DNA from 3 places in the Labrenzia sp. ATLA3 genome. Region 2 is predicted to be linked to each of the others. Evidence: predicted binding sites of a transcription regulator. Region 2 holds the regulator's gene; each other region holds the start of a gene.

Evidence for each region. The regulator PhoB, encoded in region 2, activates phosphate uptake and scavenging genes when phosphate is short. The targets are predictions, from matches to a motif close to TGTCATNNANCTGTCAT.
Region 1: a site for PhoB is predicted at 6,931-6,947, ahead of AC2A6O_RS09285 (DUF2794 domain-containing protein). Genes of this name have one in related genera too.
Region 3: a site for PhoB is predicted at 2,820-2,836, ahead of ppk2 (polyphosphate kinase 2). Genes of this name have one in related genera too.

What each region holds. Positions count from the first base shown of each region.
Region 1 covers NZ_JBXUKV010000003.1:285,704-296,388, reverse strand. The annotation lists gene AC2A6O_RS09320 (hypothetical protein) at 1-92, shown strand, start outside; gene AC2A6O_RS09315 (GNAT family N-acetyltransferase) at 109-627, opposite strand; gene AC2A6O_RS09310 (hydroxymethylglutaryl-CoA reductase, degradative) at 795-2,078, opposite strand; gene AC2A6O_RS09305 (TRAP transporter large permease) at 2,095-3,408, opposite strand; gene AC2A6O_RS09300 (TRAP transporter small permease subunit) at 3,405-3,911, opposite strand; gene dctP (TRAP transporter substrate-binding protein DctP) at 3,995-5,026, opposite strand; gene AC2A6O_RS09290 (aminotransferase-like domain-containing protein) at 5,160-6,551, shown strand; gene AC2A6O_RS09285 (DUF2794 domain-containing protein) at 7,017-7,406, shown strand; gene AC2A6O_RS09280 (Bax inhibitor-1/YccA family protein) at 7,591-8,373, opposite strand; gene AC2A6O_RS09275 (hypothetical protein) at 8,557-9,330, opposite strand; gene AC2A6O_RS09270 (ABC transporter permease) at 9,610-10,685, opposite strand, start outside.
Region 2 covers NZ_JBXUKV010000006.1:185,532-196,216, forward strand. The annotation lists gene pstC (phosphate ABC transporter permease subunit PstC) at 1-15, shown strand, start outside; gene pstA (phosphate ABC transporter permease PstA) at 15-1,367, shown strand; gene pstB (phosphate ABC transporter ATP-binding protein PstB) at 1,379-2,176, shown strand; gene phoU (phosphate signaling complex protein PhoU) at 2,208-2,903, shown strand; gene phoB (phosphate regulon transcriptional regulator PhoB) at 2,983-3,684, shown strand; gene AC2A6O_RS17575 (GcrA family cell cycle regulator) at 3,999-4,535, opposite strand; gene AC2A6O_RS17580 (aspartate aminotransferase family protein) at 4,976-6,172, shown strand; gene argF (ornithine carbamoyltransferase) at 6,172-7,101, shown strand; gene AC2A6O_RS17590 (Hsp33 family molecular chaperone) at 7,112-8,098, shown strand; gene AC2A6O_RS17595 (alpha/beta family hydrolase) at 8,512-9,159, opposite strand; gene AC2A6O_RS17600 (sterol desaturase family protein) at 9,275-10,120, shown strand; gene AC2A6O_RS17605 (transporter substrate-binding domain-containing protein) at 10,146-10,685, opposite strand, start outside.
Region 3 covers NZ_JBXUKV010000003.1:83,097-93,781, forward strand. The annotation lists gene AC2A6O_RS08260 (MBL fold metallo-hydrolase) at 1-330, shown strand, start outside; gene AC2A6O_RS08265 (Gfo/Idh/MocA family protein) at 449-1,456, opposite strand; gene ppk2 (polyphosphate kinase 2) at 1,814-2,722, opposite strand; gene AC2A6O_RS08275 (TetR/AcrR family transcriptional regulator) at 2,945-3,562, shown strand; gene AC2A6O_RS08280 (carboxyl transferase domain-containing protein) at 3,662-5,269, shown strand; gene AC2A6O_RS08285 (hypothetical protein) at 5,281-6,414, shown strand; gene AC2A6O_RS08290 (hypothetical protein) at 6,414-6,572, shown strand; gene AC2A6O_RS08295 (ASCH domain-containing protein) at 6,577-7,002, shown strand; gene AC2A6O_RS08300 (O-acetyl-ADP-ribose deacetylase) at 6,999-7,520, shown strand; gene AC2A6O_RS08305 (hypothetical protein) at 7,510-7,839, shown strand; gene AC2A6O_RS08310 (ATP-binding protein) at 7,843-9,837, shown strand; gene AC2A6O_RS08315 (acyl-CoA synthetase) at 9,824-10,685, shown strand, end outside.

The DNA of each region.
Region 1 (10,685 bases), on a different contig from region 2:
AGATGGCGCGTCAGGCCGCCGATACGATGGCCGGTTCCTTCGATTGCACGCAGCCGCCGCAGGTCATCGGCAATCCCGGAATTCTCTACTGAAAATACACCCGGCGGGTCAGGTGCCGGTTTGCGGCCAGGCGTAGATGCTGAGTTCCAGCCTGCGGCCACCGATCCTGTACCAGGACTTGGCCGCAAGCTTGCCGCCGACAGCCTTGTAGAAGGTGCGCGCGGGCTCGTTGGCACTCAGAACCTGCACCGCGACCCCGGGCATGTTCTTCGCCGACAGCGTTTCCCGCACATTCCGGAACAGGGCCCGGCCGAAGCCGAGGCCCTGATATTCCGGTTTCAGGTAAAGCTCGTAGATTTCGCCGTCCATGCCGGTGTCACTCAACCGGCACGGCCCGTAGGTCGCGTAACCGGCGGGGACATCTGCAATGCTGAGGATCTTGATATCGACGCCCCTGGCAAGGGCGCCGCGCCACCATGTGCTGCCTCTGCGCGCAATCATCTTCTGAAGATCGACGCCATGCAAGACGCCCCGATAGGCGCCCAGCCAGGCTTCGCTATGGATGCCGGCAAGTGCCTCACAATCGGCGGTCCGTGCCGCGCGCAGATCTATCAGGTCGGTTGTCATGCTTCTGGAAAGATACAGGAAGCATCCCGGCGGAAAAGAGGCAATTGTGCCGTAGCGGCGCCAATCATTCCGATTTCAGCGCTATCAACAGCCAGCAGTTGAGTCGCCGGACGGGGCAACACGGTAATAGTGCCAAGATCCGTCCGGACAAACCCTTCTGGAACGTCTCAGGCCTTGCCGCCCTGTCGCAACCGGGCGAGAATTTCTTCGGCCAGATCCTGCCGCACCTTGCCGAGAGACTTCAGCTCGTTGGCCACCTGGTCGATTTCCTCACCGGTCGCCCCCACCATCAGGGCAACGTTCTGGGCGTGCAGGGCCATGTGGCCCTTCTGGATGCCCGTGGTGGCAAGGGCGCGCAGCGCGCCGAAATTCTGCGCCAGGCCGACGGCAACAATGATCCGGGCCAGTTCATCCGCGGTGGTCACGCCGAGGATTTTCAGATTGGCCTGTGCCGTGGGGTGGATTTTCGTGGCGCCGCCGACCAGCCCGACGGCCATCGGCAGCTCCAGGATGCCGACAAGGTTGCCGTCGCCGTCCTTTTCCCAGCGGGACATCGAGCGATAGCGGCCGTCCTTCGAAGCAAAGGCATGAGCGCCTGCTTCCACGGCTCTGGTGTCGTTGCCGGTTGCCAGAACCACCGCGCTGATGCCGTTCATGATGCCCTTGTTGTGGGTGGCCGCGCGGTAGGGGTCGGCATCAGCAAAGTGATAGGCCGACAACATGTCGTCCCGTACCTTTTCACCGCCGATTTCCGCAAGCGGCCAGACCGCCCGCACCCGGGCCACGCGGCGGTCGGCGAGGTTGGTCAGAATGCGCAGCAGGCTGCGCGCGCCGGTCCATTCCTCCAGTTTCGGCGCCAGGGCTTCGGCCATGCTGTTGACCGCGTTTGCGCCCATCGCGTCGCGCGTGTCGACGATAATGTGAACGATGGTCATCGGCCCTTCGGCGGTGTCGATGACCCTGATGTCGAGATCGCGGAACCCGCCGCCGAGCTTGACCAGAAGCGGATCGATTTCCTCGCAGATGGTGCGGATGTCATCGAGGTGCTCCAGAACCGTCAGGCGGACGTTTTCCGGATCGCTGGCCCCCAGAAGCTGGATCTGGGCTGCCATCAGCGGGCCGCTTGTCGAGGTCTTGAAGCCGCCGGTCGCGCGGCAGCGCTTGGCCGAGTTGCATACGGCAGCGATGACGGAGGATTCCTCGCTGGCCATGGGAACCAGCACATCCCGCCCGTCCACGGTCATGTTGGTGGCGATGCCGACCGGAATGGAGATGCTGGAAATGGCATTCTCGACAAGGCGGTCGGCCAGTTCGATATGTCCGGACGCCGCGTCCACAAGATCGGAGACGGACTTGTTGTCCAGCTTCGCCTGCCGCTGGACGGCCAGAAGCCGGCCGGACGGGTCCAGCTTGTGAAAACCTTCAATACGGGACGAAGTGACGTCACTCATCGGGGAAACCTGTCTGTCAATTGATCATGGATTGCGGCAGCCACAGCACCAGCTCCGGAAACAGGGCGCAGATGAAGATACCGATGGCTTGCAGCAGGATGAAGGGAACGATGGCACGGTAGACCGTGCCCATGCCGATACCGGCAGGCAGCACGCCCTTCATGTAGAAGAGCGTGTAGCCGAAGGGCGGGGAGATGTAGGCCATCTGCGCCGAAACGAGGAACAGGATGCCGAACCAGAGCCGGTCGAACTCGAGGAAGTCGATCACCGGCAGGAAGACGGGCACGCACAGCAGGATGATGCCCATTTCGTCCAGGAACATGCCGAGGAAGAACAGAATTCCCAGCATGACCGCGAGTACGACCCAGCGGTTGGTATCGATATCCTGAATGAAGGACAGGAGGAAGTCCGCGCCACCGGTGCCGGTGAAGATGGCGACGAAGGCCCGCGCACCGATGGTGATCCAGAGGATCATGGCGGTCACCTTGACCACGTCGAGGGCGACGCCCGAAATGAGGTCCCAGCCGAAGCGGCGCTCGATCAGCGACGACAGGAACGCCAGGAAGACGCCCACGGCGGCCGCTTCGGTGGGTGTTGCAATGCCGTTGTAGATCGTGCCCAGAACGCCGACGATGATCAGCAGCGGCAGAATGAGGGATTTCAGCGACGCGATACGCTCTTCCCAGGTGGCTGGTGTGTCATTGTCCGGACGGGGGGCGATGGACGGATTGAGCGCAGACCGCAGAACGATGTAGCCGATATAGAGTGAGGCCAGCAGCAGGCCCGGCACCACGCCGGCGATGAACATCTGGCCGATCGAGGCCTGTGCGGTCACGGCATAGACGATGGTGATCACGGAGGGCGGTATCAGGATGCCGAGCGTGCCTCCGGCGCAGATTGTCCCAATGGCGAGCTCCGGACTGTATTTGCGCTTCAGCATGGACGGCAGGGCCAGCATGCCCATGGCAGCGACCGCGGCGCCGACGATGCCGGTCATGGCGGCGATGATGGTGCAGATGGCGATGGTGCCCACCGCAAGTCCGCCCGGCAACCGGCGCGACCAGAGCTCCATGGCCCGGTAAAGGCTTTCGATGACCCCGGAGCGTTGCAGGATGCTGGCCATCATGACGTAGAGCGGGATCGCAAGAAGCGCTTCCGATGTCATCGTGGCGTAGAGGTTGAGAACGGTAACAGAGAGGGCCGCAGGCCCCCAGAGTGTTATCGTGAAGACGAGTGCAAGTGCGCCGAGCGTGAAGGCAAGTGGCAGGCCGGTGAGCAGAAGGCCAACGAGGCTTGCGAACATGATCGCGAGAACGAGTTCGGAGCTCATGCGTTCACTCCGGTCTGTTCCCGCGCCGGGCGCACTGCGTTGAAGGCTTCCACAAGTGCCTGCGCAAACAGCAGCGCGAAGGAGAGCGGCACCACGAATTTCAGCCACCACACCGGCGGGTTCCAGGCGGAAAAGCTGGTCTCGCCGAGGGAATAGGCATTGACGGCAAGCGGCCAGCTGACCCAGGCCAAAACGGCTCCGAAGATGGCAATCACCGCATAGGAGAACACGTCGAGTGCCGCCTTTGGCCAGCCCGTCAGCTTTTCACTGAAGATGTCGACGGCGACATGACCCTTCAGATGCAGAAGGTAAGGTCCGGCCAGCATGAAATGCGGACCGAAGATCAGCGTGCTGGCTTCCATGGCCCAAACGGTCGGCGCATCGAACAGGTATCTTGCAACCACTTCGAACAGCAGGATCGGCACCACCGCGAAGATGAGTGCCGCCGCAAGGAGAAAGAACGCCCGGTTGACGCCGGTGACGATGGAACTGACGGTTTTCATGAAGCTGAGCATTTGCCGATCGGAAAAACGGCCGGACGGCAGACGGCAGGGAGGTGCTGTCTACCGTCCGGCGGGAGGAAGGGTCAGATCAGCCCGAGGGCTTTCATGAACTCGATCTGGCTCGCGAGAACGCGACTTGCCAGATCATCTTCCTTGGTAGCCTTTTTCCAGGACTCGACAGCCTTGGCCCGGTTGGCGGCCACATCGGCCGGGTCGAGATGGATGACCTCGACACCCTGTTCGATGTATTTATTCAGGACGTCGACATTCTGCACCAGGATGTGCTGGCGCAACGAGCCGGAGATTTCCCGCGCGGCAACGGCAAGCGCCGCCTTGTATTCCTCCGGCAGGGCATCATAGGCCGCCTGGTTGGCGACGTAGCTGGTTGCCGTGGTCGGCTGATGGACGCCAGGCAGAATGATGAACTTGGCCACTTCAGCAAGTCCGGCCTCGTAGTTGGCGGTCAGATCGCCCCGGTCCGCAAAATCGATCAGCCCTTTTTCGAGTGCCGAATAGACTTCCGCTGTCGGCAACGGCGTTACCGAGACACCCTGGTCGGCCATGACTGCGGAAGCGAGCCCGACGAAGCGGCCCTTCTTGCCGGCCATGTCGGCAATGGTTTCCATTTTCACGGTCGAGTGGATTGGCTCTTCGCCATAGACGGTCGGAGCAATGTAGAACAGGCCGGCCCGTGCATAGGCTTCGCGGGCAAGCTCCAGCCCGCCCTTTTCGTAGAACCAGGCTTCATACTGGTCGGATTCGGGAAAGCCGAACGGAATGGTGGAGGTGAAGGCGAAAGCCGGGATCTTGCCGGCTTCATAGCCGTCAAAGGTCTTCATCAGCTGAAAGGCGCCGGCGCGAACGGCATCGAATGCCTGGTTGGCTGGCACAAGCTGTCCGGCGGAATACAGAGTGATCTTGAACTTGCCGTCAGTCAGTTCGCTGACGCGATCGACAAATTTCTTCTCGAATTCGAAAGGAGTGGTGCCTGCGTCCCAGAGTGCTTGCATGCGCCACTCGACCGCTTCCTGCGCCTTGGCGGCAATCGGAGCTGCAAGAGCGGTGCCGCCTACGGCTGCACCTGCAAGAAGGCTGCGTCTACTTACTTTGGTCATTTTTCCCTCCCAAGGAAATTGCCATTTGCTGGCATAGTGGGGCAAACTGTCATAAAAAAGATTGGGACAATCAAGGGACAGTTGTCGGATTTATAGGCAGTACTGTCCCAGAAAAATCAGGGGGACAATAAAGGTGGCAGTGAGCGGTCGGAAACTGTCTCGTGTCGACCAGATCGTCGAAAAAGTGGCGCTTTTGCTTGAGGCTGGGGCCTATAAGACCTTCGAGCGGCTGCCCTCCGTCCGTCAGGCCGCGCGTGAGAACGGTGTTTCCAAGAACACGATGGCGGAAGCTTACGACCGGCTGGTCGCCCGGGGGCTTCTGGAAGCACGGGCTGGTTCCGGGTACTACATGTCACAGGTCGGACCTGCAACCAAAACCCCACCCGCCCCACATGTCACGGCTGCGGTCGACGGCATGTCTCTGCTGCGGGAGCAGTTGGAACAGCATTACGAAGTGCGTCCGGGAGATGGGCGCCCGCCAGCATCCTGGATGGAAGGCGCGGAATTGCGCCGGCATTTTGCCAATGCCAAAACGCCGTTTCCCGATGCGATCGAATTCGGCTATGGCAGCTCGTGGGGATATGGCCCGTTACGGGACCGGCTGCGGATGCAACTGCTTGAACGGTCGATCCCGGCCGATCCGCAGGGGCTGTTGCTGACGCATGGCGTCAACCACGGACTGGATCTGATCATCCGGCATCTGACCGAGCCTGGCGATACGGTGTTCGTTGATGAGCCGGGTTACTATCCGCTGTTTTCGAAACTGACCTTCGCCAAGGTGAAGATTGTCGGTATCCGCCGCGACCGGGACGGCCCGGACCTGGAAGATCTGACGGCGAAACTGGCTCTTCACCGGCCGAAAATGTTCGTGACCCAGTCCCATGGGCACAATCCGACCGGTGGATCGCTGTCGCCGTCGCGGTCGTTCGGTTTGATGCAGCTTGCCGAGCGCTGGGGGTTTCTTCTGGTGGAGAACGATGCGCTTGCCGACATTCTTCCGGCCACGCTGCCACGGTTGGCAGCCCTGGACCAGTTGGAGCGGGTGCTTTACCTCGGCACGTTTTCCAAGACCCTGTCTGCCAGTCTCAGGTGCGGTTATGTCGCGGGCAATCCGGACATCATTCGCCAGCTTGCCGATATCAAGATGCTGACGCTGGTGAATTCTTCCGATCATGTGGAGCGGTTCGTGTTCAACCTGATCCAGGCCGGCCATTATCTGAGGCATCTGCGCCGTCTCAAGAGCCGGGTGGAAGAGGCCTACAAGGCGTCCTTTGGAACTCTGGAAGCCATCGGCCTGTCCGTCCGGGAGTGTTCCATACCGGGGTTCTATCTCTGGGTGGAGTTTCCCGACGATGTGAACGAGCGGGACCTGTGCGCTGCGGCCAGTCAGCAAAGCATCTTCATAGCGCCGGGATCGGTCTTCTATCCAAATCGGGAGACGCGGCAGAAGCCGGCGATGCGGGTCAATGTCGCTTATGGAACCGATGCACGGTTCCTGTCGTTTCTTAGGGATTTTCTGAAGTAAGCCGCAAGCAGAAGGGTGAGCGGGCCAAGATATGAAAAGGGCCGGCGTAGAGCCGGCCCTTCAGTTGCCCTGATGTTTGACTCATTAAATCTGGTTGGCCAGTAAAAACCCCGGGGGGCTGGGGGGCTAATGCATTCCGCGGCTTCTACAGGCCATACCCATCAGGGTATGATCCTAATATGGGTGGTTAAAATGGCTGGCCAAGGGCTGGAATGCGGCAAAATCAAGGAAATTTAGGCATTCTTTCTTGGCAAACTGCCGTAACGTTCGTTTTTACACTTCTCGCTGCGAAGTTTATTGGCAAAATTACGCTGGTCGCGGACCGGGGTCGGTGATTATGACGTTGCGGGCTTGCCAGACTGGCCAAAGACAACGCATCATGACAACCGGGTGACAGGCATTGCCTCGACGATTCTCATGGCCAGTGCCTGTCTGCTGCGGAACCGCGAGCGGAATGGAGGCGGAATGAGTGAGGCCGACGACAGCGCGTTTCAGCGTGGTGCGGGTGCAGGCCCGTCGCCACAACATCACCCGGCTCCCCCTTCCAAACCCGTTGTTGCCTTCAACAGGCGCGAACTCGATGTCATTCTGAGGCTCTACGGGCGCATGGTCGCCGATGGCGAGTGGCGGGACTATGCCATCGATCTTCTCAAGGACCGAGCCGTCTTCTCCGTGTTTCGCAGGTCATCGGAGATGCCGCTCTACCGGATCGAAAAGGATCCGAAGATGGCCCGGCGCCAGGGCGCTTACTCGGTCGTGGCAACCGGGGGCTTGATCCTGAAGCGCGGGCACGACCTGGCACAGGTGCTCAAGGTTCTGGAAAAGAAGAAGCATCTTCGGGTGGTCGACGCCTGAGACGTGGCCCAAGGTGGCTTGAAAGCCTTACCAGCTTCCTTGCGTTCTGCTGACCATGGACGGTGCCGTTTGAAGGCTTCCCCTCAGTGGAGAAGAGACAGCGTCATGACGATATGGAAGCTGTCGATTGGACACAAAAAAGCCCGGCTGTGCCGGGCTTTTCCGTTTGTTCAAGAGGCTGCGCTTAGTCGCGGTTGCCGAAAAGCTGCAGCAACATGATGAACAGGTTGATGAAGTCGAGGTAGAGGCGAAGAGCGCCCATGACGGACTTCTTCGTTGCGACTTCACCGCTGTCGCCTTCGTAGTACATTTCCTTGATCTGCTGGGTGTCGTAGGCGGTCAGGCCAGCGAACACCAGGACGCCGATTACGGAGATCGCGAACTGCAGAGCAGAAGATGCCATGAAGATGTTGACCAGCGACGCGATCACGATACCGATCAGGCCGATGAACAGGAACGAGCCCCAGCCGGACAGGTCTTTCTTCGTGGTGTAGCCGAACAGGCTCAGCGCGCCGAAGGTGCCGGCGGTGATGAAGAAGACCTGAGCGATCGAGCCCGGTGTGTAGACCAGGAAGATCGAAGACAGGGAAATACCCATCACGCCCGCATAGACCAGGAAGAGGGCGCGCGCAGAGCTGGCGCTCATGGACTGAATGCGGAAGGACAGCCAGAACACCATTCCGAGCGGTGCAAGCATGACAACCCACTTCAGCGGGCTGCCGTAGATGGCAACGCCAAGCTGGGTAAGCATGCGACCGTTGCCGAGGCTGGCGACGGCAGCGTTCGGATCGGTGGTGGTGGCGAGCATGACGGTGGCCAGCGCAAACAAGCCGGTCAGCGCAAGGCCGATCGTCATGTAGTTATAGACGCCCAGCATATAAGAGCGCAGGCCCTGATCGATGCCGGCCTCGGCGCGTGCGCCGGCGACGGTATACGCGCCTTGAGATTGACGGTCATAGGTCGACATGGTCGTATGAATCCCTTTCTAGATAGACGTGAGCATGCAATCGCGCATGCAACACAACTCCCTCAACATATGGGAAAAGACCGACCCGAGCACAAGTCGGATTCTCTGAAAAAATTTGTAATCTTCGCGCTCGGGGCCGTTTAATTCAGTCTATCCTTAAGAACAAACTGAGATTCAGCCAGTTTATTTCATGGCTTTCAGGCGGGACTGGATCTGCCTGTCGCAGGTGCCGGCCGGATTACGAACGATTTCCTCCGACGCGAAGTCCAGGATTTCTTTGTCCGGATTGCGCATCTGCTCAACGCTCACGCCCGGCTTGAACCATTGCAGAACCGCATAGTCGCCACCAGCATCGGTGAGGAAGGCGATCGGCTTGCCGTCTTCGGTAATGCCCATGCGGCCGACACGAACTTCCTCAATCGAAACCTTGCGGGGTTGGCCATCAATGGTCAACCGGTTTTTCGAGACGTTCAGCTTCTTGAGTTTGGAGCCTTCGGTGCCGACCCAGTTGCCGAAGAAGCGTTTGCCTTTCTTCTCGACGGACAGGCAGGAATTCTCGAAATTCGGAATGGACAGACGAACGGCGGAAACCTCGATCGGTTCCTTGCCCTTGGGCGCAAGGGTGTATTTCATCGCGTTGTCGCCGGTGCGGTACACCCGGATGCCAACCGGCGTGTAGCCGGAATCATTCATGGAACGGGTGAAAAAATCGAACTGGTTGGCGTCGTTTGTGCCAGCCCTGCGGTAGAGCCAGCGCTTTGGCAGGCCGTTTTCGAAAACGAGCCAGTCACTGACGACAAGTCCGCGCGGGCCTTCCGGCGTGTTCAACTGCCAGACGCCGGTGTGAAACGGACTTTCGGCCGAAGCGGCCGGAGCGAATGCCATAACGGCAACTGCGGAAAGGGCGGCGGCCCTCGCGATGGTCTTCAAACGAAATTTCGGGAATAACTTGAACATGGAATGGCCCCTTTTAACAAACTGCCCGGAGCTAAACCGGATAGCCAAGATCAATTCAGTATGCAAGTTGTCCGGGGCTGATGTTTGACGCGGCGGGAGTGTATTTCGAGACTTTCTCCAAAGCGACGATTGCCAAAGCCTGCCGAGGCCGGATCACAATAGATCGGCCTCTGGAAAGAATGTGTTCGGTCTTGCTTTGCCAAGGCTGCCAGCGCCCTGGAAATAGCCTGCCGGAGGCATTTCCCTGCCGTTTGCGAGGCCGGTCAGCAACGGCAGGCGCTACAGGTTCCTGAGGACAGGCGCAGGTTTTTCACCCAGGACGCGCCAGGTGCCGATGAGACCGAAGCCAACCGTCAACACCAGTGCGATCAATGCGGCCCCCGCTGCCGTGACCGGCATCATCACGAAGGACCCGTCCATGATCCGCGTGATTACGTACCAGGCGGCAACAGCGCCTGCCAGCAGGGCGAAAACCGCTGTTGTAAGCCCCAGGATGGCGTATTCGAGCGCGTATGCGAAAATCAGTCGAGCCCGTGTCGCTCCGATGGTTTTCAGAATGACGGCATCGTAGATTCGACTGCGGTGACCGGCCGCGAGGGCCCCTGCCAGAACCAGAACACTTGCGATCAGCGTGATCGAGCTTGCGCCCCGGATGGCCCAGGCGAGCTGCGCCACAAGATCGTTGACTTGCGAGATCGCGTCCTTCACCCGGATGGCCGTTACTGTCGGAAAGGCATTGGAGACGGTCTTGAGGAGGGCTAGTTCAGTGTCCTCCGGAACGTCGTCGTCCCAGCCGAGTGTCATCAGGTGGGCGTGCGGGGCGCCGGCAAAAGTGTTGGGCGAGAACACCATCACGAAATTGATCGCAAGGCTCTGCCATTCCACCGTCCGCGTGTTGGCAATCTCCGCCGTGATTTCCCGCCCAAGGACGTTGACCGTGATCCGGTCTCCGACCTTGAGACCGAGATCGGTGGCAGCCCCCGCGTCGAAGGACACCAGAGGAATGCCGGAGTAATCCTCCGGCCACCAGGACCCCTGTTCCAGTTTCGAGTTCTTCGGCAGATTGGCGTCATAGGTTATGCCGCGGTCGCCCCGCAGCACCCAGCCGGAGCCTTCCTGAGCCGGCACGAACTTGTCGGCAGCAATCCCGTTCAGCGAGACGATGCGGCCGCGCAGCATGGGAACGCTCTGAAGGTTGGCGGCCGGGGCCTCGGTCTTCAGCAGTGCCTCGAAGGCATCGCGTTCATGGCTCTGGATGTCGATGAAGAAAAAGCTCGGAGCCTTGTCGGCAATCGTCGCGGTCAGTTCGCGCCGCAGGTTGCCGTCGATGAGGGCAAGCGCGACCAGAAGCGACA
Region 2 (10,685 bases):
GAGCAGTACGACTAATGACCGACACGACCCTTACGCCTCCGTCGGGCAAGACCAGTGCTCCGGCCCCGAACAGGATCACCTCGATCCTCGAACTCGATCCGCTGACCAGGAAGCGCAACGCCGCCGAAGCCCGCTTCAAGCTCTATGGCATCATTGCCATCGGCATTGGCCTGTTCTTCCTTATCGCGCTCTTGTGGGCGATCCTCTCCAACGGTCTCGGCGCCTTCAGCCAGACCTTCATCAAGGTGGATGTGCCGCTCAACCAGGAGCAGATTGCCGCCGCGGAAAAGTCGGTGGTCAAGACGTCCAAATACCGGGCCATCATCGTCGACGCCTTCGCCAGGGAACTCGCCGGTGACAAGATCACCACCGATATGTCGGCCAAGGACATGGAGAAGCTGTTCTCCTCAGGTGCCGCAGCAACGGTCCGCGATTATGTGCTCGCCAATCCGGACAAGATCGGCTCGACCGTCACTTTCGATTTGATCGCCTCGTCCCGCGTTGACGGCTACCTGAAGGGCCGCGTCAAGCGGGAAGACCTTGCCGAAGACAAGAACCTGGACGCTGCGCACCTGGATCTGGCAGACCAGATGCAGTCTGCCGGCCTTCTGGAGAAGCGTTTCAACTGGGCCTTCATCACCGGAACCGATGCGTCCGACAGCCGCCCGGAACAGGCCGGCATCGGGGCCTCCATGATCGGCTCTCTGTTCATGATGCTGGTGGTGCTGTTCCTGTCACTGCCGATTGGTGTCGCCGCGTCCATCTATCTGGAAGAGTTCGCGCCGCAGAACAAGTTTACCGATCTCATCGAGGTGAATATCTCCAACCTGGCCGCGGTACCGTCCATCGTATTCGGGATCCTCGGCCTGGCGGTGTTCATCCAGTTCATGCACCTGCCTCAGTCCGCACCGCTGGTCGGTGGTCTGGTGCTGTCGCTGATGACGCTGCCGACGATCATCATCTCCACCCGCGCCTCGCTGAAGGCGGTTCCGCCAAGCATCCGCGATGCGGCGCTCGGGATCGGGGCATCCAAGATGCAGTCGATCTTCCACCATGTGCTGCCGCTGGCCATGCCGGGCATTCTGACTGGGACGATCATCGGTCTGGCGCAGGCCCTTGGTGAAACCGCTCCGCTGCTGCTGATCGGGATGGTCGGCTTCATCGCCTCCAACTTCCCCGATGGTGTGGCGGCCGGTTTCTTCTCGCCGAACTCGGCCATGCCGGCCCAGATTTACGAATGGGCGAAACGCGCCGATCCGGCATTCTATGAGCGCGCATGGGGCGGGATCATTGTTCTGCTGGTGTTCCTCATGACCATGAACATTATCGCTATCATCCTGCGCCGCAGGTTTGAGCGCCGCTGGTAAGGATTGCTCCGATGAACGAGATGCCGAATTTTGAACAGGCGAAAACCATGACCGAAAGCAAAATTTCCGCGAAAAAGGTGCAGGTCTATTATGGCGATACGCACGCCATCAAAGACGTTGACATCGAAATCCAGCCGCGGTCCGTGACGGCCTTCATCGGCCCCTCCGGATGTGGCAAGTCGACCTTCCTGCGCACGCTCAACCGGATGAACGACACCATCGACATCTGCCGCGTCGAAGGCTCGATCAAGATCGACGGCGAGAATATCTACGACCCCAAGGTCGATCCGGTGCAGCTGCGCGCAAAGGTCGGCATGGTGTTCCAGAAGCCGAACCCGTTTCCGAAGTCGATCTATGACAACATCGCCTACGGCCCTCGGATCCACGGCCTGGCTCGCAGCAAGTCCGAGCTGGATGAAATCGTGGCCTCCAGCCTGCAGAAGGCCGGGCTTTGGGAAGAAGTCAAAAACCGTCTGGACGAGCCGGGTACCGGTATGTCGGGCGGTCAGCAGCAGCGTCTGTGCATCGCCCGTGCGATTGCCGTGAGCCCGGAAGTGATCCTGATGGATGAACCGTGCTCGGCGCTTGACCCCATCGCGACCGCGAAGGTGGAAGAGCTGATCGACGAGCTGCGCGAAAACTTCACCATCGTGATCGTGACCCACTCGATGCAGCAGGCTGCCCGTGTGTCTCAGCGTACCGCGTTTTTCCATCTGGGTATTTTGGTTGAGGAAGGTCTGACGCAGGACATCTTTACCAATCCGAAGGACAAGCGTACGCAGGACTATATTACGGGCCGCTTCGGCTAAGCATTTTTTAGGTTTCTGAAGGGGACACACGATGTCTGAACATACAGTCACGGCTTACGATGACGAACTGACGGCCATGGCCGGCAAGGTCGCCGAAATGGGCGGTATTGCCGAGAAGGCCTTTGCCGATGCGGTCTCTGCGCTGGTGTCGCAGGACCTGGAGCTTGCCAAGGCGACGATCAAAGGCGATGTCCGTCTGGACAACCTTTACAACGAACTTGAAGTGAAGCTGATCGAGCTGATCGTTCGTCGTCAGCCGATGGGGCAGGACCTGCGCGAAATCACCGCTGCCACCCGCATTGCCAACGACCTGGAACGTGTCGGCGATCTTGCAAAGAACGTTGCCAAGCGGGTGATCGCCATCGACAGCGGCTTGCAGTCCAAGAAGCTTGCGATCGGCGTCGAGCACATGACCGAGCTTGCTCTGTCTCAGCTCAAGCAGGTGCTGGATGCCTATACCCGGAAGGATCCGGAAGCTGCCCGCAGGGTGCAGGAAGCCGATGCAGAGGTTGATGCGATCTACACATCCATCTTCCGCGAGCTTTTGACCTACATGATGGAAGATCCGCGCGTCATCACCCAATGCGTCCACCTGCTGTTCTGCGCCAAGAACATCGAGCGCATCGGCGACCACGCGACCAACATCGCCGAGAACGTCTACTACATGGTCACTGGCGAACGTCTGCCGGAAGACCGGGCAAAGGTCGATGAAACGGGCGCGGTCTGAGCGCCGGCTTCTGTCGCATTTGCAAAGGATCTGAACGGCCGGCGCTCTGGCGCCGGTTGCTGTAATTGGAGCGAGATGTATGCCGAAGGTGCTCATCGTTGAAGACGAAGAACCGCTCAGCCTTCTTTTGAGATACAATTTGGAAGCAGAAGGATATTCGGTCGAGTCCTGTGTCCGGGGCGACGAGGCGGAAATCCGCCTGCGGGAAAGCCTGCCAGACCTGTTGCTGCTTGACTGGATGCTGCCGGGCCTGTCCGGAATTGAACTGTGCCGCCGCCTGAGAGCGCGCGAGGACACCGAGCGTCTGCCGGTCATCATGCTGACGGCGCGCGGCGAGGAAGCAGAGCGCATCCGCGGCCTGTCGACCGGTGCCGACGACTATGTGGTCAAGCCTTTCTCCGTGCCGGAGCTGATGGCCCGCGTGCGCGCCATCCTGCGGCGGGCAAGCCCGGAAGTGGTATCTTCCATGCTGCGGTCCGGCGATATCGAACTGGATCGCGAAACACACCGTGTCCGCCGCAATGCCAAGGAAATTCATTTGGGGCCGACGGAGTTTCGTCTCCTGGAATTCCTGATGACTTCGCCTGGCCGGGTCTTCTCCCGCGAGCAGCTTCTCGACGGCGTCTGGGGCCATGATGTCTATGTGGACGAACGCACGGTCGACGTCCATGTCGGCCGATTGCGCAAGGCGCTGAACAAGGGCAAGGCAAAGGACCCTATCCGCACGGTGCGCGGTTCTGGCTACGCCTTCAACGACCAGTTCACCTCTGCAGCTGTCTGAGGGCAGAGTGCGGAATACGCAATGAAAGCCCGCCCACAAGCGGGCTTTTTGCATTTCAGGGGCTATGTGACTGTGAGAGTTATCTGCGTCTTCGCTGCCAGGCATTCGATCAGGCTATGGTCAATAGCTGGAGGATGTCGTCACCTTCTGTTCCCATGAAGGGGCATTTTCGAAGCGAAGGCACTCGGGTCAACGGATGCACAGGGCCTTCGTGAGACGCGGCACACAGGAAGCAGCACCTGGCCGTGGGAAAACTCAAACAAAAAACCCGCCGAAACGGCGGGTTTTTACGAGCTGGATTTATCTGGAGGCTATCAGCCTGCCTGAGCCATCGTCTTGCGGTCGCGGCGGCGGTCGGCGACCGGCTGATAGGCGATCTTGCAGTGATGGGCGCAGTAGGGGACCCCGGCATCGGAATGGCGGCCGCAGAAGTAGAAGTCGTCGGTCGCCGGATCGCCGATCGGCCATTTGCAGGTCCGCTCTGTCAGCGTCAGGATGGTCGCACGCTTGGAGATCGGCACCAGGTCGGCAATCGGTTCGACGCGCGGCTTGGCTTCCGCCACCGGTGCAGGCGCCATGTCTGCTTTAAGTGCTGTTGCGCCGATGGACTGCGGCTGAGTGGGGGTTGGTTTCTTTGGCGCGGCGCCCGCTGGGGGGGCTGCCGTACGCGGCCGGCGCGGCTTGGCGCTTGAAGACGTGGACTTGGCACGGCCGGACAAACCAAGGCGATGGACCTTGCCGATGACAGCATTCCGTGTGACGCCACCCAGTTCGCCTGCAATCTGGCTTGCGCTCAAGCCGTCGCCCCAAAGCTTTTTGAGAAGCTCAACCCGTTCGTTTGTCCAACTCATCGCCGCACCCTTTAGTTTGACCGTCCTGCGGCCATTAACCCCGTGTTAAGCATGCGTGAGCACGCTTAATGATGGCATATCTAGTGCCTCTTGGTGATTTGCCTCACGAGATCTCGTGTTTGATTGTTCAGAGGTTACAATAACGTTAATTTGTCAGGCAACCGCCGAACCCAAACCAGTTGGGGATGAAACGACTTTTCCCCAATTATGGCGAGGTCATTGAGAATTTTATGAAATCCGCCTTCCCGGACGGGTGAAATGTCCTGTGCGCCATTTCCATTGACAGCGCAGGGTACGGGCAGTGTATAAGAAAGCCGCTACGTGCCGCCTCATCGGGGCGGCATGTTGCGTTTTGACCCTTCGGCAACTGTTTCAGATGTCGGCCTGGCGTCTGGGTGACGCTGGGACAGAAAGGGCGTTTAAAGGAGACAAACGAGGTTATGTCCGCGACTGCACTATTCGGAAATTACGCAAGATCGAAACTGGCTTTCGATCATGGGGAAGGTGTCTGGCTGGTAACGACTGACGGCCGACGATTCCTCGATTGCGGTTCCGGCATCGCGGTCAACGCACTCGGTCATGCTCATCCGCATCTGGTCAAGGCATTGCAGGATCAGGCCGCCAAGCTGTGGCATACGTCCAACCTGCACCAGATGCCCGACGGTGAGCGGCTGGCGCAGCGTTTGTGTGCGGAAACCTTTGCCGACAAGGTGCTCTTCGTGAATTCGGGCGCCGAGGCGATGGAAGCCGCCATCAAATGCGCGCGCCGCTATCATTATGACAATGGCGACCCCGAGCGGTTTCACATCATCACCTTCGAAGGCGCCTTCCACGGCCGGACCATCGCGACCATCGCAGCGGGCGGCCAGGCGAAGTATCTTGAAGGCTTCGGTCCGAAGGCGCCCGGTTTCGATCAGGTGCCCGCCGGCGATCTGGACGCTTTGAAAGCCGCTATCGGTCCGCAGACGGCGGCGATTGCCATCGAGCCGATACAGGGTGAGGGCGGTATCCGCGAGATTCCCGCCGACTTCCTGCGCGCGCTGCGCAAGATCTGCGACGATAACGGCATTCTGCTGATCTTCGACGAAATCCAGACTGGCGTCGGACGGACCGGCAAGCTGTTCGCTCATCAGTGGGCGGGGGTTGAGCCGGACCTGATGGCGATTGCCAAGGGGATCGGCGGCGGGTTCCCGATGGGCGCATGCCTGGCAACCGAGGAAGCGGCTGCAGCCCTTTCGCCAGGAACCCACGGCACCACCTTTGGCGGCAATCCGCTGGCCATGGCGGTGGGCAACGCCGTCCTGGACGTCGTCCTGGATGAAGGCTTTCTGGAAGGTGTTCGCCAGAAAGGGCTCAGCTTCAAGCAGAAGCTGGCCGGGCTGGTGGATGGACATCCGGACGTGCTGGCGGAAGTGCGTGGTACTGGCCTGATACTCGGCCTGAAATGCGTGGTGCCGGTGGCTGATTATGTGCTGGCGGCCCGTGAAGCGGGTCTCCTGGCAGTGCCTGCCGGCGACAATGTGGTGCGCATCATGCCGCCACTGACCATGAGCGAAGATGAAATTTCCATTGCTGTCGAGCGCCTGGAGCAGGCTGCCGTCGCCGTGGAAGCGAAATTGGCGGAAGGAGCGGCCTGATGACCGCAAATGGAACCTACCGGAACTTTCTGGATCTGACGGATTTCGAAGGCGACGAACTGCGCGCCATCCTGGACATCAGCCGGAAGATCAAGTCGAGCCGAAACGGCGTGAATCGCGGCCAGGGGCCGCTGGCTGGCAAGGTGCTTGCCATGATCTTCGAACAGCCGTCGACCCGCACGCGCATTTCCTTCGATGTCGGCATGCGCGAGCTTGGCGGCGAGACGCTGATGCTGACCGGCACGGAAATGCAGCTCGGTCGCGGTGAGACCATTGCCGATACGGCACGGGTGCTGTCCCGTTTCGTCGACGCGATCATGATCCGTATCCTCGATCACAACGAACTGCGTGAACTCGCGGAAAATGCGACAGTGCCGGTGATCAATGGCCTGACAAAGATCTCGCATCCTTGCCAGATCATGGCCGACCTGTTGACCTTCGAAGAGCATCGCGGTTCGATCAAGGGCAAGAGTGTTGCCTGGACCGGAGACAGCAACAACGTGCTGGCTTCCTGGATTCACGCCGCACCGCGCTTTGATTTCGAATTGCGCATCGCGACGCCGGGCGAGTTGGCGCCGCCGATGGACCTGATCGAGACCGCCCGCGCCAAGGGTGGTTCCATTCAGGTCACAACGGACCCATATGAGGCGGTCAAGGGGACCGACTGTGTCGTGACCGACTGCTGGGTGTCCATGGGGGATGACGACGCGGAATCGCGTCACAATCTTCTCAGCGCCTATCAGGTCAACAAGCGCCTGATGGCTGAGGCAAACCAGGACGCCCTGTTCATGCATTGCCTGCCGGCTCACCGGGGTGAGGAAGTTACCTCGGACGTCATGGACGGTCCCAACTCCGTTGTGTTTGACGAAGCCGAAAACCGGCTCCATGCCCAAAAGGGCATTCTGGCCTGGTGCTTCGGCGCAGCATAAGGCAAGCCAAGTGGCACTTAATCTTGATGAACTGGGCATTACGCCTGCAGGGCTGGACGCTGTCCGGCCCTTTGCCGTGGAAGGGCTCGATGTGCGCGGCCGTGCGGTCGCGCTTGGTCCTGTCCTGGAAAAAATTCTGGACCGCCATGCCTATCCGGAGCCGGTCTCGCGCCTGCTGGCGGAAGCGATTGTCCTGACCAGCCTTTTGGGCACGTCGCTGAAATTCGACGGTCGTTTCACGCTGCAAACGCAGACGGACGGGCCGGTCTCCATGCTGGTGGTCGACTTCAGGTCTCCGGACGCGATCCGCGCCTGCGCCACCTTCGATACCGGCGACGTCGAGGCCCTGATGGCCGATGGCAACGCGACGCAGGAAGCGCTTCTGGGGCATGGACATCTGGCGATGACCATCGACCAGGGCCCGCATATGCAGCGCTACCAGGGTCTGGTGGAGCTGGGTGGTGTGTCGCTGGAGGAAGTGGCACGGCGCTACTTCGAGCGGTCAGAGCAGATCCCGACCGAAGTTCGTCTTGGGGTCGGTGAACTGTTCACCCGCCAGGAAGGCGAAGGTCATGCGAAAACCTGGACCGCCGGCGGTATCCTGATCCAGTTCCTGCCAGAGGCACCGGAACGGATGCGTCAGGCCGATATAGATCCGGGCGACGCCCCGGAAGGCACGCGTCCGCATGAGATTGACGAGGACGACGCCTGGGTGGAAGCCAAGGTGTTGGTCGAGACGGTCAAGGATGTGGAACTGACCGATCCGGAAGTCAGCGTGGAAATGCTGCTCTTCCGCCTCTTCCACGAACGGGGCGTCCGCCTCTTCGAACCGCAGCCGCTGGCCGACAAGTGCAGCTGCTCGCGCGAGAAGATCGAAAACGTGCTCGCTGGCTTCAGTCAGGAGGATGTCGACCACATGACGGTGGACGGCAAGATCATCGTCACCTGCGAATTCTGCAGCGCCCGCTACGAATTCGACGGCAAGCCGGGTCAGTAAACCGGGACGAAGGCACATTGAAGAAAGCCCGGATCGGAAACGGTCCGGGCTTTTGTCTGTTTTTCTGCCAAAACGGCCTCCTCGTGAGGAAGCGCAAAGATCAACTGCGGTAAGCCGTCATGTGAGCAGGCACCGGATCTGCGCTGCGCTTGTCCGGTTTAACCGCCTGGGGTGGGGGGAGCATCTCTTGGATGAGACAACGCGAATTTGCGGCTAACGGTGCTCATGTCCTTTGGACGCGTGGTCCCAGGACCCCGATTAGCAACAAAAATTGAGCTGTCCCACCCACATCTTCCTCCTCCTGAGGAAGCGCTTTAGCGCTGTCTCGAAGGATGGGCCGCTTGCGTAAAAGGTCACCACTCCTGCTTCCGGCAAGAGGTCATGTGGGTAGATAGCAAGGGCTGTGGTGGGCCTTAACGCGCCAACCCGTCCGCAAATGCCCTGACAGCCTCTGCAGCCAGCGCGATGTTGCCGTCGAGTGTTGCCGGAGACTTGCCGCGCGGGCCGAAGTCATGGTTGCCGTCTTCCAGATAGGACAGGCTGACATGAGCGGGCAGGGTGACCTCGTCAAGCTCTGCCTTGGAGCCGAAAGGATCCCTGTCGCCCTGCAGCACCAGAACCGGGCGCTTGGCGTCCTGCAGCGGCTGGAACCGCCACTCTGCGTCGGCCTTGCCGGTGGGATGGAAGGGGTAGCCGAAACAGGCTACACCCTTGACGCGCCCGGGCAGCGAGCCGCCGCCTGCCAGCATCGCGGCAACCCTGCCGCCCATCGATTTGCCGCCGATCAGCAACGGGCCGTCGGTTTCGCTCATGACGGACTGCAGGGCAGTCTGAAACTCGGCAATCAGCTTGTCGGCCCGTGGTGGCGGCTTTTTCGGGCCGCCAGTCCGGCGTCCGGCCATATAGGCAAATTCGAAGCGTGCCGCCGCAATGCCCTCGCGGGCGAGAGCCGCCGACAGCTTGTTCATGAAGGCCGAGTCCATGGCCGCACCGGCACCATGGGCCAGCAGCAGGGTTGCCATTGGGGGCGTTTCGGGGCGGGTCCAGAGAAAGTCGGTCATGATGATGTGATCTGTCGCAGCGGCAAGAAATGATATCAGGAGTATTGTTGTACCGCCCTATCGTGCCATCGGGACCGTGGCAAGCTGCATTAGTCAGGACGTTTCAAAAGACCCCATGTTTGACCAGATCGACATCAACCTGCTTCGCATGTCCTGTTTCGGCGGCATCTTTCTGATTATGGCGCTGCTGGAGGCCGGTCTGCCGCGGCGTCGCCTGAAAAGCAGCCGTTTGAAACGCTGGCCGACCAACTGGGGCATTGTCCTGCTTGATGCCCTGCTGGTGCGGCTGATCTTCCCCATGGGCGGCGTTGGCCTGGCACTGCTGGCACAGGAAAAGGGCTGGGGCCTTTTTGCGCTGCCCGGCTGGTCCGGCGTTCTGGCGGGTGTGATCACCTTTCTCGCGCTCGATCTGGCGGTGTGGTTTCAGCATCTGGTATCGCACAAGGTTCCGCTTTTCTGGCGCATTCACCGCACGCATCATGCCGATAGCGAGGTTGATGCAACGACGGCGCTGAGGTTCCACCCGATAGAAATTCTGCTGTCGTTCCTCTGGAAAGGGCTGGTCATCATCGCGCTCGGCGGCCCGGTCGAAGCGGTGTTGATCTTCGAGATCGTCCTCAACGCCTCGGCGGTTTTCAGCCATGCCAATGTCCGCTTGCCGCTTTGGCTGGACCGCCCGTTACGCTTTCTGATCGTCACCCCGGACATGCACCGCATCCATCATTCGGTGCTGCCGCATGAGACAGATTCCAACTACGGCTTCTATCTCGCCATCTGGGACCGTCTGTTCGGGACCTATGTTGAAGATCCGGAGCAGGGACACGAGACCATGGAAATCGGGCTCGGTGCCGCGCTCACGCCGCGTGCGCATTCGTTTCCCTTCAGTCTGGCAATCCCGTTCCTGAAAAATCCGGACCGTTCGAAAAAGGCAGATCTGAAGAAGAGCGCTGGCAAAAGCTGACACGCTGCCAGCCTGCCGGAAACAATCAGAAAAAGCTCATCGGGAAATAGCGCAGGTAAAGCTCGCGGTAGATACCCTTCTGATGAAGCTGGCGCAGGGCGTAGGTGAGGGCAGCGGCCCGTTCCGGGTCGTCCTGGCGCGTTGCAATGGCCATGCCCTCATCAAAGTAGCCGGGCTCCAGCCACGGCCCGCCGGCAAAGGCACAGCAGCCATCTGCGGCTTCGCTCGGCAGCCAGAAGGACAGGTTCAGACCATCGCCGAAAAGGGCGTCGGCCGAGCCACCTTTGACGGCCTCCCGGGTCGCCTCCACCGTCTCCAGACTGATAATCTCTGCCTCGGGAAAGAAGCGCTTGGCAAAGGCTTCGTATCGGGACCCGGCCTCGACGGCAATTCTCTTGCCGGTCAGGGCCTGTTCGTTGAAATCGGACGCGTTATAAGCCCGCACCACAAACCGTGCCGGCAGCTTCAGATAATCCTCGGTGAAGTTGAGGCCGCGCGTGGCGGGCAGGCTGCGCGACAGGCCCGAGATGATCGCGTCGCCTTCTTCCTCGTCCAACGCGGGCAG
Region 3 (10,685 bases), on a different contig from region 2:
CTTCATCGCGGTGATGCCGATCTCGGCAACGGCATCACCCTGCTTTCAGCGCCGGGTCACACACCGGGTCATCAGGCCGTGCATCTTTCCGCCGGCTCCAGGGAAATGATCCTGCTGGCAGATGTCGTCGTGTCCGATGCGCTGCAATTTGCCAACCCGGAGGTTCGCTATGCGCTCGACAGCGATCCTGCCTTGGCCGTTGAGACACGAAAGACGTTGTTCGACCGACTGTCAGCAGACAGGATCCCCTTTGCGGCAACCCACCTGTCGACGGAGCGGTTCGGATATCTGGAGACACGCGGCAACGGGTTCACTTTTGTGGAGGTTTGAACGCTGGGGACCTTTGCCGACGTTGCCCAACGCCCCAACTCCTACCTCGGCCCGCTCAAAAACAAGTCCCGGCTCAAGGCCGGGACGGCACATTAAGAAGATCAAACGTGCATTTGGATCAGTCGATGCTGACCCAGCCGTCTTTTTCCGCCGATGCGAAGATTGCGTCGAGGATCTTCATGTTCTGAACCGCGTCTTCCGCGCGATAGGGCAGCGGCGCTTCGCCGGTAATCGCCCGGCCGAACACATCCACCAGTTCGCCATACTGGTCGCACGGCGCGATGATATCCGACTGCATCGAGGCATCGCCGAGCAGGGAGCCGTCATCAAGCCGGATCTGCACTGCCTCGCCTTGGGGTGCGTTGAACGGGATGACGATTTCCAGACGCTTCTTCGTGCCGACCAGTTGAATGCGCTGATAAGGCGTGAGCTGGGTCGAAACAGTGAAGTTGAGATGCCGGTTGTTGCCGAAGTCGAGCAGAGCACTGGTCATCCGGTCCGTACCGAACTCCGGATCCCGGTCGATCAGCGACACCACCCGCTGCGGTTCGGCATCGAAGAAGTAACGCCCGGCCAGCATGGTGTAGCAGCCGATGTCGAGCAGCGCGCCGCCGCCGATGTCGGCCTTGTTGCGGATGTTGCCCGGATCGTCGTTGTAATAGCTGAAGAAGGTGTGGATCGCTTTCAGTTCACCCAGGTCGCCGGACCGAACGATCTCGCGCGCCTTGATCCACTGCGGATGAGCCCGCACCATGAAGTTTTCGGCCACCAGCTTGTCTTTTGGCAGTTTCAGAAGCTGCGCTGCTTCCTCGGCATTGAGTGCCACCGGCTTCTCGCACAGCACATGTTTGCCGGCATTCACCGCCTGGATCGTCACGGGCACATGCATGTGGTTGGGCAACGGATTGTAGATCGCATCGATCTCCGGATCTGCGAGCAGTTCCTCATAGGACCCGTAAGCCTTTTCGATGCCAAGTTCCCTGGCAGCTTCCTGCGCCCGGCCGAGATCGCGCGAGGCGATTGCATGGGCAATACCCGTCGCCGATTGCTGAATGCCCGGAATGACCTTTTCGAGACCGATTTTCGCGGTTGAAACGATCCCCCATTTGATAGTCTTTTCCGTCATGCCGGCATCCTTCCCACTTTTTTGAGGTACGCACCCCAGATGACATAAAACGATTTAACTCCGCAAGGGCGGAAAGGCAGGATAGAGGCCTGTTCTCGTTGTCAGCGCAGCATTCAGGAAGCAGACCAGGCCCCATTTCTGCGTCACCCCGGACAAGCGTAGCGCAGATCCGGGGCCTACTCGCAGAACCACCTGCTGAAACATGCGAAAGTCCGGTCGACACCTGCTCCAGCCTCAACGCTCCGCAAGCAAGTGGGCCCCGGGTTTCGCGTTGCTCGCCCGGGGTGACACCTGTGGTCTCTGGAGAGATCTACCCGAAGGCAGCAATCGCACCCATGAAGGGCGCAGCTGCCCGCCTCAGAATTTCTCCGGCACGTAGAGGTGCTCCGGCAGCACCTTGCGCTCGTAGTCGGAGTTATAGACACGCTCCGGCAATTCGATCGGATCGTGCGGCACTTCTTCGTATGGGATCATCGACAGAAGGTGGCTGATGCAGTTGAGGCGGGCTTGTTTCTTGTCGTTGCCTTCCACGATGAACCACGGGGCTTCGGGAATATTTGTCCGCTCGAAGGTCTCTTCCTTGGCCTTGGTATAGTCTTCCCAGCGCACCCGGGATTCCAGATCCATCGGCGACAGTTTCCATTGCTTCAGCGGGTCGTGGATCCGCATCAGGAAGCGGAGCTGCTGCTCCTCGTCGGTAATCGAGAACCAGTATTTGATCAGCCGCACGCCGGAGCGCACGATCATGCGCTCGAATTCGGAAACGTCGTTGAAAAACTGCTCGACCTGGTTTTCATCGGCAAACCCCATCACCCGCTCAACGCCGGAGCGGTTGTACCAGGAGCGGTCGAACAGCACCATTTCCCCCGCAGCCGGCAGATGCGGCACATAGCGCTGGAAATACCACTGGGTTTTCTCACGGTCGGTTGGCGCCGGCAGCGCAACCACGCGCGCGACACGCGGATTGAGCCGCTGGGTGATCCGCTTGATGACACCGCCCTTGCCGGCCGCGTCACGGCCCTCGAAGATGATCACGATCTTCTCACCGGTGTGCTGAACCCAATCCTGCAGCTTCACCAGTTCGGCCTGCAGGCGCAGCAACTCGTGAAAATAGGTGTTCCGGTCAATTGACGACTTGTGTTTCTTGTCCGAGATGAAGGCGAGATCCCTGGCGATGAGAAAATCGTCGATCTCCATCTCCAGCTCTTCGTCCAGGCTGTCTGCCCATTCCGCTTCAACCCAGGTTTTTGCGCTTTCGTCGGTCATCAATCGGTTCCTTTGAAATACATCCCCTAGGCACGACCCAGATCGGCGGTGCGTTCAACCGGATGCAGAATGCCCAAGGACTGTGAACAGGTTATCCATGAAAGTTTTTTGACAGTCGTACGTATTCCTCTGCCATTCTTTGTAGCAGCAACGCCTTCGCACTCAAATTGCCCTTGAAAATGAACAAACGTTCATTTACTTTTGCGGTCAGGGAGGATTGAAATGGCAAGCGCTGCTGCAAAACCGCAAAGCCGCTCCAGAACGGGCGCCAAGGGCCAGGAGACTGCCGCGCGTGTGCGCAAGGCCGCCCTGAAACGCTTTGCCGCCAACGGCTATGCCGCAGTGTCGATGCGCGAGATTGCCGCCGATGTCGGTGTTCAGCCAGGCGCGCTCTACAATCATTTCCCGACAAAGCAGGACATCCTGAAGGACCTGATGCTGGCCCATATGGGCGAGCTTCTGGCCGCCTGGGACGAAGCCCCCTTCCCCGTCGATATGGACCCGCTGGAGCGTTTCGTGCGGTTTCACATCCGCTATCACCTGGAGAGGGCTGACGAGGTTTTCATTTCCTACATGGAGCTTCGCAATCTCGAGCCTGACAATTTCGACGCCGTCGAGACAGAGCGCCGCCGCTACGAAGGCATCCTGACGCACATTCTCGAAAAAGGCTCGCAGCAGGGCCGCTACAGCCTGCACGAACCCAGGGTCACGACCCGGGCGATCATCGCCATGCTGACCGCCATTCCAAGCTGGTACCGCGAAGGTGGGCGCCTCTCCAGACAGGATATCGAAGAGATCTACCTCGACCTGGCGCGCAAGTCCGTCGCGCCGGAAGAATGAGACATACCGGCCCCTCAGGCGTCCAACCGGACGCATGGGGAGCCAACAAGAGAACGAGATCAACCGCCCAGAGGGTTGTTCCAAGGGAGACCGGGTGACATGAGCATCCTGAAATCGAGCCTATCGCCGAGAAGCGAACAGTTTGCAGCCAACCGTGCCGCCCACGAGGCCGCCATGGACACCGTCAAGGCAGCCGCCAGAACGGCATTGGACGGCGGCGGTGAAACCGCCCGCCAGCGCCACGTGTCCCGCGGCAAGATCCTGCCCCGCGAACGCGTCTCCCGTCTGCTCGATCCGGGCTCGCCTTTTCTGGAAGTCGGCATGCTGGCCGCCAACGACATGTATGACGGCGCAGCGCCCGCCGCCGGCATGATCGCCGGCATCGGCCGGGTTGAAGGCCGCGAGGTGATGATCCTTGCCAATGACGCCACCGTCAAAGGTGGCACCTATTATCCGATGTCGGTGAAAAAGCACCTGCGCGCCCAGGAAATTGCCTCGGAAAACAATCTGCCCTGCATCTATCTGGTCGACAGCGGCGGCGCCAACCTGCCCAATCAGGACGAGGTCTTCCCGGACCGAGACCATTTCGGCCGTATCTTCTTCAACCAGGCCAACATGTCAGCCAGGGGCATCGCGCAGATCGCGGTCGTCATGGGTTCCTGCACCGCAGGCGGCGCCTATGTGCCGGCCATGTCGGACGAAACCATTATCGTCAAGAACCAGGGCACCATCTTCCTGGCCGGCCCGCCGCTGGTGAAGGCCGCCACCGGCGAGGAAGTCACGGCGGAAGATCTCGGCGGCGGCGATGTCCACACGCGCCTGTCCGGCGTTGCCGATCATCTTGCCCGCGACGATGCCCACGCGCTGGCGCTTGCCCGCCGCGCCATCGCCAGCCTCAACCGCACCAAGACACCGTCCGTCGCCCTGCAGACCCCGGAAGACCCGCTCTACGATCCGGAAGAAATCCTCGGTGTCGTTCCGGCCGATCTGAAAACGCCCTACGACATCCGCGAGGTGATCGCCCGCACGGTCGACGGATCGCGCTTCGATGAGTTCAAGGCCCGCTACGGCACCACTCTGGTCTGCGGTTTCGCCCATATCCATGGCATGCCTGTCGGCATCATTGCCAACAACGGCGTGCTGTTTTCCGAAAGTGCGGTGAAGGGGGCTCATTTCGTTGAGCTCTGTTCCCAGCGCAAGGTGCCGCTGGTGTTCCTGCAGAACATCACCGGCTTCATGGTCGGCCGCAAATATGAAAGCGGCGGCATTGCCAAGGACGGCGCCAAGCTGGTGACGGCGGTTGCCACCACCTCCGTTCCGAAGATCACCATGCTGGTGGGCGGCTCCTTCGGCGCCGGCAACTACGGCATGTGCGGCAGGGCCTATTCGCCGCGGTTCCTGTGGACCTGGCCCAACTCCCGCATCTCCGTCATGGGCGGCGAACAGGCGGCCGGCGTTTTGGCCACCGTCCGCCGCGACGGTATCGAACGCAAGGGCGGCAGCTGGTCGGAGGACGAGGAAAAAGCTTTCAAACAACCGATCATCGACCAGTTCGAAGAACAGGGCCACCCGCTTTACGCGACCGCCCGGCTCTGGGACGATGGCATTGTCGACCCGAGGAAGACCCGCGACATTCTGGGCCTTTCCCTGTCGGCAGCACTGAACGCCACGATCGAAGACACGCGCTTCGGTCTCTTCAGGATGTGATGAGATTCGACATGCCACTCACTGATAAGTTCCTCTCAGGAACCTGTACACTACACATCGGGGACAAGAGTTTGCGTGGCTGCGCTTGCTATCTAAATTTAGAAAAGCAGGTTTTTGAAGTACAAGTCCGAAATGAAAACTCAGTTACTGAACTTAAGCATGAAGCTGACTTTCGCCTTACAAACGTAAAATTAATTACGCCACTCGGCGAATTAAGCGCGAACAGCATACCTATTGCCTTCGCTTCAAATATAAATCACAGAGGATGGAAATCATCATCAACTGAAATTCTTACTATTCTAGCAATAGACGCAAGCTTTGAGTTATTAAATCTAGTCGTAAATAGTGAAATTGAATTCGATATAAAATGCCCTGGAAAAGAAATATTATTTTTTCCCGGAATAGCAACTTATGGCAAATTCCAAGTTTCAGAAGATTTATTTATTAATGGCACAAAAGACAACATATCACTTATCGGGAAATTACCAGATAACTGTACACGCGCAAAATTTGCACTGAGTGTCGCTATTGGAAGCCCATTAAGAAAATTTTCTCACCTTTCGAACAACAAAATAAGGATGATAATAAATAATTTTGGCTTCGACCGCGCGTCAAGACCAATTTTTTATTGCGGATATCCGTACAGAGAAATGGAAATTGTTCGAAATAATCTTATAGAGACCTTCAACAAAACATACAAATACATGAGAAATCTAAACAAAGAAAAAGAATCCGGCATGAGAAACGCTCTCAGCAGCTTTCTACAAGCACGCACGCTCTCTGGCTCTTATCAAGTTCAAATTCTTGCAGCCTATCACTTCCTTGAATGGTTTGACGGCTCAAAAACGATGTCGGCAAACCAGTTACAGAACATACTCCAAATATCCAGATTAGAAGCCGAAGGGATAAACAATATTAGAAATGGATTAATTCACAACAACACTGATTTGTTAGAAATAATTCAAAGAGGATCGGAAAAAATAGCATCATCCAACTCTGAGTTATCCCAAAAAGTTCTAAACTTCAATCGTCACGATTTTGGCTACATGAACTATCTTTTTACACTGCTCGGGCGCGCCCTCTTTAGGGAAATCGGGATTCATGCCCAAACTGATTATTACCTACCAGTCACAGAGGATCACTAATGTCAAATCTTGTTGACTTGAGCAATCAACGTGAAGTTGGCCTCTGGGACGATGGCATCGTCGACCCGCGCAAGACCCGGGATATCCTCGGCCTCTCCCTGTCGGCAGCCTTGAACGCCCCGATCGAAGACACGCGCTTCGGTCTCTTCAGGATGTGATCCGATGTCCATCGACGCGTTGAAAGCAAAATACCCCGGTGCGGAAACCTTCAAGTTTGGCGACAGCGCGGACCTGTGCGCCCAGCTCATCGCCCTGGTGCGCGCCGGCAAGAAGACCGCCACATGCGGCGACTTGTACAGTTTTGAAGATGGCGACGAGGTCCTGCCCGTCGTAGGACGCCGGGATATTGCTGTCAACTGGGACGGCACCCCCGCACTGGTGATCGAGACGGTGGCAGTAACTGTCCAGCGGTTCTGCGATGTCGGAGAGGACTTCGCCCTGGCAGAAGGCGAAAACGACGACCTGGCCGGCTGGCGGCGGGATCATCAGATGTTCTTTGAACGCAACGGCGGTTTTGATCCGGAAATGCAGCTCGTCTGCGAGCGCTTCAAGGTTGTCGAGGATCTTCAGCCGGAGCTGAAGCCATGAGCAGGATCAAGACACACGTCGGCGACATCACCCGGCTTGCCGTGGATGCCATCGTCAATGCGGCCAACACGTCGCTGCTCGGTGGTGGCGGTGTCGACGGCGCAATCCACCGCACGGCAGGTCCCGAGCTCCTGGCTGAATGCAGGACACTCAACGGCTGCAAGACCGGCAGTGCCAAGATCACCAAAGGCTACCGCCTGCCGGCCCGCCATGTCATTCACACGGTCGGCCCGGTCTGGAAAGGCGGCGCGTCCGGCGAGGCGGACCTCTTGGCGTCCTGCTACGAAACCAGCCTGCGCCTTGCGGCCGAAAATGGCTGCAGGACAATTGCCTTTCCGGCGATCTCCACCGGCATTTACGGCTATCCGGCCGACAAGGCCGCCTCGGTTGCGGTCGCAACGCTCACGCGGGTTCTGGAAGACCTGCCGGAGATCGATTGCGTCACGCTGGTCGCCTTTGACGAGGCCAGCCATGCCCCTCTTCTGGAAGCGCTCGGGAGGACGCCCGATGAAAGGTGAAGTCCGCTCCATGGTGGAATGCGGTCCGGATATCGAAGCCGCATTTCGTGACCAGCATCCTGAAGTTCAACTCACGCAGCCACTGACCGCCATCCTGGTCGCGCTCGACGAAGGCAGCATCGACAAGGGCGACACGCTGTCCGTCGGCGGCCTGAAGGTGGACGTGCTGGCAACCGGGCGAAGCGCCCCACTGGCAGACGGCAGCCGGAACTCGGTCACGGTTTTCAGCACGCTGCCGATACACAATATGCCGGACCTTGCTCCGGACCGAGATGCCGATACCCCCGGCGCACTTGTCACTCCCTGGGAGGAGAGCTGAGAAATGTTCAAGAAGATCCTCATTGCCAACCGCGGCGAGATTGCCTGCCGGGTCATGACGACGGCCCGGAAGCTCGGCATCAAGACCGTCGCGGTCTATTCGGACGCCGACGCCAGGGCAAAGCATGTGGCCATGGCCGACGAGGCGTTCCGCATCGGCACGGCACCCGTTTCGGAAAGCTATCTGAAGGCCGACAAGATCATCGAAGCCTGCAAGCTGAGCGGCGCCGAGGCGGTACATCCGGGCTACGGTTTCCTGTCGGAAAATCCGGACTTCGTTGATGCTCTCGACAAGGCCGGCATTGCCTTCATCGGGCCAAGCGCCTCATCCATCCGCGCCATGGGCCTGAAGGATGCCGCCAAGGCGCTGATGGAAAAGGCCGGTGTGCCGGTAGTGCCCGGTTACCACGGCGACAACCAGGATGCGGATTTCCTGAAAGAGCAGGCCGACCAGATCGGCTATCCGGTGCTCATCAAGGCGCGTGCCGGCGGCGGCGGCAAGGGCATGCGCAGGGTCGACGACCCGCAGGATTTTGCCGAAGCGCTGAAAGGCGCCCAGCGCGAAGGCGAAGCCAGTTTTGGCGATGGCCGCGTGCTGATCGAGAAATATCTCACCAAGCCGCGCCATATTGAAATCCAGGTTTTCGGCGACAGCCACGGCAATGCCGTGCACCTGTTCGAGCGCGATTGCTCGCTGCAGCGCCGCCACCAGAAGGTGATCGAGGAAGCCCCCGCCCCCGGCATGCCGGAAGAAATGCGCCAGGCGATGGGCGACGCTGCCGTGACAGCGGCAAAGGCCATCGATTACTCAGGTGCCGGCACCATCGAATTCATCGCCGATGTCTCCGAAGGCCTGCGCTCCGACCGGTTCTATTTCATGGAAATGAACACCCGCCTTCAGGTGGAGCACCCGGTTACCGAACTGATCACCGGCGAGGATCTGGTGGAATGGCAGCTTCGCGTTGCGTCCGGTGAAACCTTGCCGAAACGCCAGGAAGATCTTTCCTTTGACGGATGGGCCTTCGAAGCCCGGCTCTATGCTGAAGACGCGCCAAAGGGCTTCCTGCCCGCCATCGGCACGCTGGAGCACCTGGCCCTGCCGGAAGACAGTGCCCGCGTCGACAGCGGCGTGCGGCCCGGCGATGAAATCACCCCCTATTATGATCCGATGATTGCCAAGGTAATCGTCCATGGCCCGACCCGCCAGGCTGCCCTCGGCAAGCTGCTGGCAAGTCTGGAGGCGACGGAAGTTGCCGGTTGCGTCACCAATGCCGGGTTTCTGGCGGCCCTGTGCCGCCACAAGGGCTTTGCCGCGGGCGATGTCGACACCGGCCTTATCGACAGGGATCTGGCGCAGCTCATCGAAGAGCCGTCCATTCCGGTGGATGCAATTGCCCTTGCCGCCCTCAAGGCGCTCGGCCTGACCAAGCCGGCAAGCGGCAACGATCCGTTCGACAGGCTGGCCGGATGGCGGATCTGGAGCGCGTCGCGCCAATACGCACTGCTGGAAATTGCCGGCGAGCGCCGGGATGTCGAGGTTCATGCGCTCGGCCACCAGCGATTTGCCGTACACCTGGAGGAAGGCTCGCGCGAATACGCGCTGGTGAAAGTCGACGCCGGTGCGATCACCTATGACTGCGACGGCCACCGGGCCCGCGCCGTGGTGGTTGAAGACCGCAAGGGGCTGACGGTCTTTCTCGGTGGCCATGCCTTCCCGGTAGCCTTGCCGGACACGCTCAGTGCCGACGAGGAAGCCGGCGGCGCGGACGACCAGCTCATCGCACCCATGCCCGGCCTTGTGAAAGTTCTGAACGCAAAAGCAGGCGAAGCCGTAACAAAGGGTCAGCCGCTGCTGATCCTGGAAGCCATGAAGATGGAACACACGCTGAAGGCCCCGCGCGACGGTGTCATCGGCGAGGTTCTGGTGGCCGAAGGCGAGCAGGTCACCGACGGCACCGTTCTTCTGGCACTCGCGGAGGAAGCCGATGCTGCCGCATGACGCCACAAGTTACGATGACCTTTCTGACAGGTTCAAATGGCAGATCCCCGACCGGTTCAACATCGGCGTTGCCATATGCGACGACTGGGCCGCGCGCGAGCCGAACCGGGAGGCGCTGGTCTATACGGACGAGGACGGCAACGCCACCAGCTACACCTATGACGACCTGAGACGGCTTTCCAATCAGCTTGCCAACCTGCTGACTGCCCGAGGCGCCCAGCCCGGTGACCGGATCGGCGTCCTGATGCCCCAAAGGCCCGAAACCGCCTTTGCCCATATCGCTGCCCTGAAACTCGGCGCGATCACCATTCCGCTCTTCACCCTTTTCGGTGAGGAAGCTCTGGAGTATCGGCTGAAGGATTCCGGTGCCAAAGCGGTGATCACGGACGCGAGCGGTGCGGCCAAGCTGGCGACGATCCGTGACCGCCTGCCTGAGCTGACAACGATCTTCTGCGCTGACGAAGATGTTCCAGGGGCGGAGAGCCTTCACCATCACATGGCCGGGCACGAAGGCAAATTCACCCCTTTCGACACGGGCCAGGACGACCCGGCCATCATCATCTACACCTCCGGCACCACCGGCCAGCCGAAGGGCGCCCTTCACGGCCACCGAGTGCTGCTCGGCCATTTGCCCGGCGTGGAAATGAGCCACGACCTGCTGGGCCAGCCGGGTGACCGGATCTGGACCCCGGCGGACTGGGCCTGGATCGGCGGTCTGCTCGACGTGCTTATGCCAGCGCTCTACCTCGGTGTCCCGGTGGTGGCCTGCCGGTTCCGGAAATTCACCGCGGACGCCGCCTTTCAGCTTCTGCAGGACCAGAAGATCCGCAACACCTTCCTGCCGCCCA